Regions from separate parts of the Streptomyces sp. NBC_01013 genome, predicted to be linked through region 1. Evidence: riboswitches for the same ligand, from Rfam matches in the RefSeq annotation. Region 1 holds a riboswitch; the other holds the start of a gene.
The links. A riboswitch is a leader RNA that binds a small molecule or an ion and turns the genes downstream of it on or off. The one in region 1 is predicted to bind glycine.
Positions count from the first base shown of each region.

Region 2: another riboswitch for glycine. It lies ahead of gcvT (glycine cleavage system aminomethyltransferase GcvT); the one in region 1 lies ahead of gcvP (aminomethyl-transferring glycine dehydrogenase).

Region 1 covers NZ_CP108687.1:7,110,661-7,114,241, forward strand. Annotated here, with positions in the region: gene OG538_RS31020 (DNA polymerase IV) at 1-673, shown strand, start outside; gene OG538_RS31025 (PRC-barrel domain-containing protein) at 598-966, opposite strand; glycine riboswitch at 1,079-1,175, shown strand; gene gcvP (aminomethyl-transferring glycine dehydrogenase) at 1,368-3,581, shown strand, end outside.
Region 2 covers NZ_CP108687.1:2,435,362-2,438,942, forward strand. Annotated here, with positions in the region: gene OG538_RS10345 (enhanced serine sensitivity protein SseB) at 1-430, opposite strand, end outside; gene OG538_RS10350 (AAA family ATPase) at 535-1,224, opposite strand; glycine riboswitch at 1,394-1,487, shown strand; gene gcvT (glycine cleavage system aminomethyltransferase GcvT) at 1,635-2,750, shown strand; gene gcvH (glycine cleavage system protein GcvH) at 2,853-3,230, shown strand; gene glyA (serine hydroxymethyltransferase) at 3,250-3,581, shown strand, end outside.

The DNA of each region.
Region 1 (3,581 bases):
CGAGGTGGAGCGGCTGGCCGACCGTTGCGTGCACCGGCTGAGGGCCGCGGGACGGTCGGGGCGCACGGTAGTGCTCAAGGTGCGGCGCTACGACTTCTCGACCCTCACCCGCTCCGAGACTCTCCGCGGGCCCTCGGACGACCCCACGGTCGTCAGAGAGGCCGCTGCGCGCCTTCTGGAGGCCGTGGACACCACGGGCGGTGTGCGCTTGCTGGGCGTCGGCGTCACAGGGCTCGCCGACTTCACCCAGGAGGACCTGTTCGCTCAGGCGGCCGGCGAGCGGGCCGCCGCCGAGCCCCCCGAGGCTGCCGAGACCGCCGAGGCGAGCTCGGACGCGGCGGCGCACGAAGGAGGAGGGGTAGACGCGGAGGCCGCGCAGGAGAGCGCCGAGAGCCTCGCCATGCGGCGCTGGCCGGCCGGGCACGACGTACGCCACGACACTTATGGTCACGGCTGGGTGCAGGGCAGCGGAGTCGGGCGGGTGACCGTGCGATTCGAGGAACCGGAGTCCGCCCCCGGCCGGGTCCGCACGTTCCGTATCGACGATCCGGAACTGCAGCCGGCCGATCCGCTACCGCTCGTGCGGAACCCGGTGGACTACTCCTCCTGGCCGGCCAAGCGGCCGAAATCCCGGTCCGGGGCGCTTTCCCCGGGAGCCGAGTCCAGACCGTAGTGCCGGTAGAGCTGGAGCTCCTGTTCCGGCGAGAGGTGACGGCCGACACCGAAATCGGGTGCGTCCTTGATCAGGGAACGGTCGAAGGGGATGCGCAGCGTGTCCTCGACGAACTCGCTGGGCTCCAGCGGGACGAAGGCGTCACGGCTGAACAGTCCGGTGCGCACGGCCGCCCACTCGGGCACACCGGTCGCGTCGTCGAGATACACCTCGTCCACGGTTCCGATCTTGGTGCCCTGGCGGTCGAACGCTTTGCGGCCGATCAGGCTGCGTGGATCGATGTCGGTCTGCACGGTCCCTCCCACTGGTCGTGGCTAGTCCACAGCACTACAGAAGTGCAGTTCCGTGGCGTTGGCCACTCGAGATCTGCTTCGCATACCCCGCTGGTAGGCTGGCAATGGCTGCTGACCCCGTGCGGGAGAGTTCTCCGGAGGAAGTCCGGAGGCGCCGAAGGAGCAAATCCTCCCCGGAATCTCTCAGGCCCCCGTACCGCTCGGACGAGGTCACTCTGGAAAGCAGGGCAGGTTCCGCACGGCCACGGCCGGGTGGGGCTCTCCCTCACCGACGGTGAAAGCCGGTGCGCCCCGCAGGCACCGGTGAAGCTCTCAGGTTGAGATGACAGAGGGGGAGGCCGTTCGGGCACCCCGCGCCGTGGTGCCCCTCGCAGGTCGTGACAGACCAGGAGGCCTCCATCATGACCCCCCGTCGCACTTCGCTTTCCCAGCTCGAACAGGGCATCCCGTTCGAGCAGCGCCACATCGGTCCCGATGCCGAGGCTCAGGCGAAGATGCTCGCCCAGGTCGGTTACGGCTCGCTCGACGAGCTCACCGCCGCTGCGGTGCCTGATGTGATCAAGAGCGCCGAGGCCCTGCAACTGCCGGCTGCGCGGACCGAGGCCGAGGTCCTCGCCGAGCTGCGCCTCCTCGCCGACCGCAACCAGGTCCTGGCCCCCATGATCGGGCTCGGCTACTACGGCACGTTCACCCCGCCGGTGATTCTCCGCAACGTGATGGAGAACCCCGCCTGGTACACGGCCTACACGCCGTACCAGCCCGAGATCTCCCAGGGCCGCCTCGAAGCCCTCCTGAACTTCCAGACCATGGTGGCCGAGCTCACCGGGCTGCCCACCTCCGGTGCCTCGCTGCTCGACGAGGGCACCGCCGCCGCCGAGGCGATGGCGCTGGCCCGGCGCGTCGGCAAGGTCAAGCAGGGCGTGTTCCTGGTCGATGCGGACACCCTTCCGCAGACGATCGCCGTCATCGAGACCCGGGCCGAGCCGACCGGCGTCGAGGTCGTCGTCGCGGATCTCACCGACGGCATCCCGGCCGGGATCGCCGAGCGCGGTGTCTTCGGCGTGCTGCTGCAGTACCCCGGCGCATCCGGAGCCGTACGGGACATCAAGCCCGTCATCGAGCAGGCCCATGAGCTCGGCGCGATCGTCACCGTTGCCGCCGATCTGCTGGCGCTCACCCTGCTCACCTCACCCGGCGAGCTGGGCGCGGACATCGCCGTCGGCACCACCCAGCGCTTCGGTGTGCCGATGGGCTTCGGCGGACCGCACGCCGGTTTCATGGCCGTGCGCGAGAAGTTCGCGCGCAGCCTCCCCGGCCGCCTCGTCGGCGTCTCCGTGGACGCGGACGGCAACAAGGCGTACCGGCTCGCCCTGCAGACCCGCGAGCAGCACATCCGGCGCGAGAAGGCCACCAGCAACATCTGCACCGCTCAGGTGCTGCTCGCCGTGATGGCCGGGATGTACGCCGTCTACCACGGTCCCGACGGGCTGCGGACGATCGCGCGACGCACCCACCGCTACGCCGCCATCCTGGCCGAGGGCCTGCGGTCGGCCGGTGTCGGCGTGGTGACCGGCGCGCACTTCGACACGCTCACCGTCCGGGTCCCGGGCAAGGCGGCCGCAGTCGTCGCCGATGCCCGCGAGCGCGGGGTCAATCTGCGGCTCGTCGACGGCGACCTGGTTTCGCTCGCCTGCGACGAGACCACCACCCGTGCACAGATCGCGGCCGTCTGGGCCGCCTTCGGCGCCGAAGGCGACATCGAGGCGCTGGACGCCACGACCACCGACGCGCTGCCGGACGGGCTGCTTCGCAGCGACGACTTCCTGACCCACCCGGTCTTCCACCAGCACCGCTCCGAGACCGCGATGCTGCGCTACCTGCGCAAGCTCGCCGACCGGGACTACGCACTGGACCGCGGCATGATTCCGCTCGGCTCCTGCACCATGAAGCTGAACGCGACCGCCGAGATGGAGTCGATCACCTGGCCCGAGTTCGGCGCGCTGCACCCGTTCGCGCCGGCCGAGCAGGCCGAGGGCTTCCTGACGCTCATCCGTGAGCTGGAGGAGCGGCTTGCCGAGGTCACCGGCTACGACGCGGTCTCCATCCAGCCGAACGCCGGCTCGCAGGGCGAGTTCGCGGGGCTGCTGGCCGTCCGCGCCTACCACCGCGCCAATGGCGACGAGCGCCGCACCGTCTGTCTGATCCCTTCCTCGGCGCACGGAACCAACGCGGCGAGCGCCGTGATGGCCGGCATGAAGGTCGTCGTGGTGAAGACCGCCGACGACGGCGAGGTCGACATAGAGGACCTCCGCGCCAAGATCGAGAAGCACCGCGACGAGCTCGCCGTGCTCATGATCACCTATCCGTCCACGCACGGTGTGTTCGAGGAGCACGTCGCCGACATCTGCGCGGAGGTGCACGACGCCGGTGGTCAGGTGTACGTCGACGGGGCCAATCTCAACGCGCTGGTCGGCCTGGCCAAGCCGGGCCACTTCGGTGGCGACGTCTCGCACCTGAACCTGCACAAGACCTTCTGCATCCCGCACGGTGGCGGCGGTCCCGGTGTCGGTCCCGTCGGTGTGCGCGCGCACCTGGCGCCGTATCTGCCGAACCAC
Region 2 (3,581 bases), 4.7 Mb from region 1:
TGGCCGGTCCGTCCAGCGCGGTGCGACCTGTCCTGCAGAGCTCGGCGACGGCGGGCGGCGGCAGCGGCATGCCGACCGCGCCGCCCGGGTTCACCGCGATGCCGAGCTGCGGGGGCAGGCCCCGGGCGAACTCGCGGGCAGGTGCCACGGTGAAGGACATGTGGGCGCCGACGCAGCTGAGGAACTGCTGTTCGGAGCTGAACGCCGGGACGTAGGGCGCTCCCTCGATGTCCAGCGTGGGCAGATCGAGGTCGGTGGATTCCGGCGAGCCGCCGTTGGGGAGGGGCACCCAGAGGTGGCTGCGGCCCAGCACCTCCACCAGCCGGCCGCCCGCCTCGGGGCTGCCCAGCGAGGCACTCAGTACTTCTTCGAGCTCGTTGGCCGGCCATCCGCCCTGCGGATGGGTCCGGGCCGGTGCCGGAATGTCCACTGTCTCCCTCTCTCACCCCATGTCGTGCAGCAAGAGGTTAACGCCGCACCCGACGGTTGCCCGCCGGCCGCACACGGACTGTCCAGCCATCGGACAGCCCTGTCTCAGACCTCACTCTGTGCGTCTGCGAATGTGATCCGCGTCAACAGCCCCGCCGCCTGCCTGTCCAGCAGCACCGCCGAGGCGCATCCCGGCGGCAGCAGGCCCGACTCGGTGTCCCGGAGCAGCCGCCCCACGGCCCTGCGGTGGCGGGCGAACGCGTACCCGGAGACTCCGCGGCCGCGCTCACGCTGCCCCTGCCTCGCCGTCTGCGGGGTGACGTCGAGCAGCACGAGGTGCAGGGCGCGGCCGCGGCGCCGGGCGCCGCGAGCCAGCCGGCCGCGCACCCATCCCTGGGTACCGCAGTCGTGGACGACGACGGAGGCGGCGGAGCGCAGCACCCGCCACAGTCCCCAGTAATGGGCGACGCGGACGAGCGGGCGGTAGACGGCGTAGGGGAGTAACCGGGGCAGCCGGGCCTCCCAGCGGTCCCTGGTGTCCTGGGAGTCGATGGCGTGCACGGAGACGGTCCGGCCGATGAGGGTCGATTTGCCGCTGCCGGGCAGTCCGGAGACCACCACGACGTCGCCCGCCGCGAAGTGCAGGCTGCGGGGGCTGCGCCCGCCCCGCCCCCGCAGGTCCCGCACCACGGGTGCGTGCGGGCCCACCACCGTCTCCCTGGCCGGCACACCCGGCTGTGCGGGCAGTGCGCCGTGCGCGACCCCCGCGGTCGTCGCGTACCGCTGCAACGTCATCGCCCTCCCCCTGTCGGCTGACCCACACCTGCCCAAGAAGTGTAAAGAAAAGGTAATGCGGCACAAGCGTCCGACCCGCCGGAACCCGTGGGAGACCGGCATCGGTACCCGCCCCCCACTCTCCCGCAATGCGTGCGATGATGACCCCGTCAACTGCATAAAGGCCGCTCGAATCCGCGCGGGAGAGTCCCGGCCACCGTGCCGGGCGCCGAAGGAGCAAGTTCCTCCCTTGAATCTCTCAGGCCCCGTACCGCGTGGATGAGGCAGATCTGAAAAGCGAGCCGCTCCGCGGCTCCACCCAAGGTGCAAGCCGAACGAACCCCCCGGTGGGGTCTCTCGGCGAACCTCTCAGGTTCCGATGACAGATGGGGAGGGATCGTCCTCGTCGTCATGCCCTGGGAGCCTTATCCATGAGCACCGCACCCCGCCTCACAGCCCTCGATGCCCTGCACCGTTCGCTGGGCGCGACCATGACCGACTTCGCGGGCTGGGACATGCCGCTGCGGTACGCCAGCGAGCGCGACGAGCACAACGCCGTGCGCACGAAGGCCGGCCTGTTCGACCTCTCGCACATGGGCGAGATCACCGTCACCGGCCCCGAGGCCGTGGCGCTGCTGAACTTCGCGCTCGTCGGCAACATCGGCACCGTCTCCGTGGGCCGCGCCCGCTACACGATGATCTGCGCGGAGGACGGCGGCATCCTGGACGACCTGATCGTCTACCGCCTGGGTGAGACCGAGTACATGGTCGTGGCCAACGCCGGCAACGCCCAGATCGTGCTGGACGCGCTGACCGCCCGCGCCGAGGGCTTCGACGCCGAGGTGCGCGACGACCGTGACGCGTACGCGCTGCTCGCCGTCCAGGGCCCGGAGTCCCCCGCCATCCTGGCCGCCGTCACCGACGCCGACCTGGACGGCCTGAAGTACTACGCAGGCCTGCCCGGCACGGTCGCCGGGGTCCCGGCACTGATCGCCCGTACCGGTTACACGGGAGAGGACGGCTTCGAGCTTTTCGTCGCCCCCGAGCACGCCGAGCAGTTGTGGAAGGCCCTCACCGAGGCGGGCGCCTCCCGTGGACTGATCCCGTGCGGGCTCTCCTGCCGCGACACGCTGCGGCTGGAGGCGGGCATGCCGCTGTACGGGCATGAGCTGACCACGGCGCTGACGCCGTTCGACGCCGGTCTGGGCCGGGTCGTGAAGTTCGAGAAGGAGGGCGACTTCGTCGGCCGCAAGGCCCTGGAGGCCGCGGCCGAGCGGGCCGAGACCGCCCCGCCCCGCAAGCTCGTCGGCCTGGTGGCCGAGGGCCGTCGGGTGCCGCGCGCCGGATTCGCCGTCGTCGCCGACGGCCAGGTCATCGGCGAGGTCACCTCGGGCGCACCGTCGCCCACGCTCGGCAAGCCGATCGCCATGGCCTACGTCGACGCCGCGCACGCCACGCCCGGCACCGCGGGCGTCGCCGTGGACATCCGGGGCAGCCACGAGCCGTACGAGGTCGTGGCGCTGCCGTTCTACAAGCGCCAGAAGTAGAAGCGCAGGGCGCCACGGCCGCTGCGTACGTGACGCAGTCCCGTCTCACACCGTAAGACCATCGTTCATCAGCACTCCCCCGCGTACAGGAGAATTCAGGTCATGAGCAACCCCCAGCAGCTGCGGTACAGCAAGGAGCACGAGTGGCTGTCGGCCGTCGAGGACGGCGTGGCCACGATCGGCATCACGGAGTACGCGGCCAACGCGCTCGGTGACGTCGTCTACGCCCAGCTCCCCGAGGTCGGCGACACGGTGACCGCGGGCGAGACCTGCGGCGAGCTGGAGTCGACCAAGTCGGTCAGCGACCTGTACTCGCCGGTGACCGGCGAGGTCACCGCCGCGAACCAGGACGTCGTGGACGACCCGTCGCTGGTGAACTCCGCTCCGTTCGAAGGCGGCTGGCTGTTCAAGGTACGCGTCGCGGAGGAGCCGGACGACCTGCTCTCCGCCGACGAGTACACCGAGTTCTCCGGCAACTGAGACCCCAAGGGACCACCTGATGTCGCTTCTCAACTCCTCCCTCCACGAGCTGGACCCGGACGTCGCCGCCGCTGTCGACGCCGAGCTCCACCGTCAGCAGTCCACCCTCGAGATGATCGCCTCGGAGAACTTCGCTCCCGTCGCGGTCATGGAGGCCCAGGGCTCCGTCCTGACCAACAAGTACGCCGAGGGCTACCCCGGCCGCCGCTACTACGGCGGCTGCGAGCACGTCGACGTGGTCGAGCAGATCGCGATCGACCGCATCAAGGCGCTCTTCGGCGCCGAGGCCGCGAATGTGCAGCCGCACTCCGGCGCGCAGGCCAACGCCGCCGCGATGTTCGCGCTGCTGAA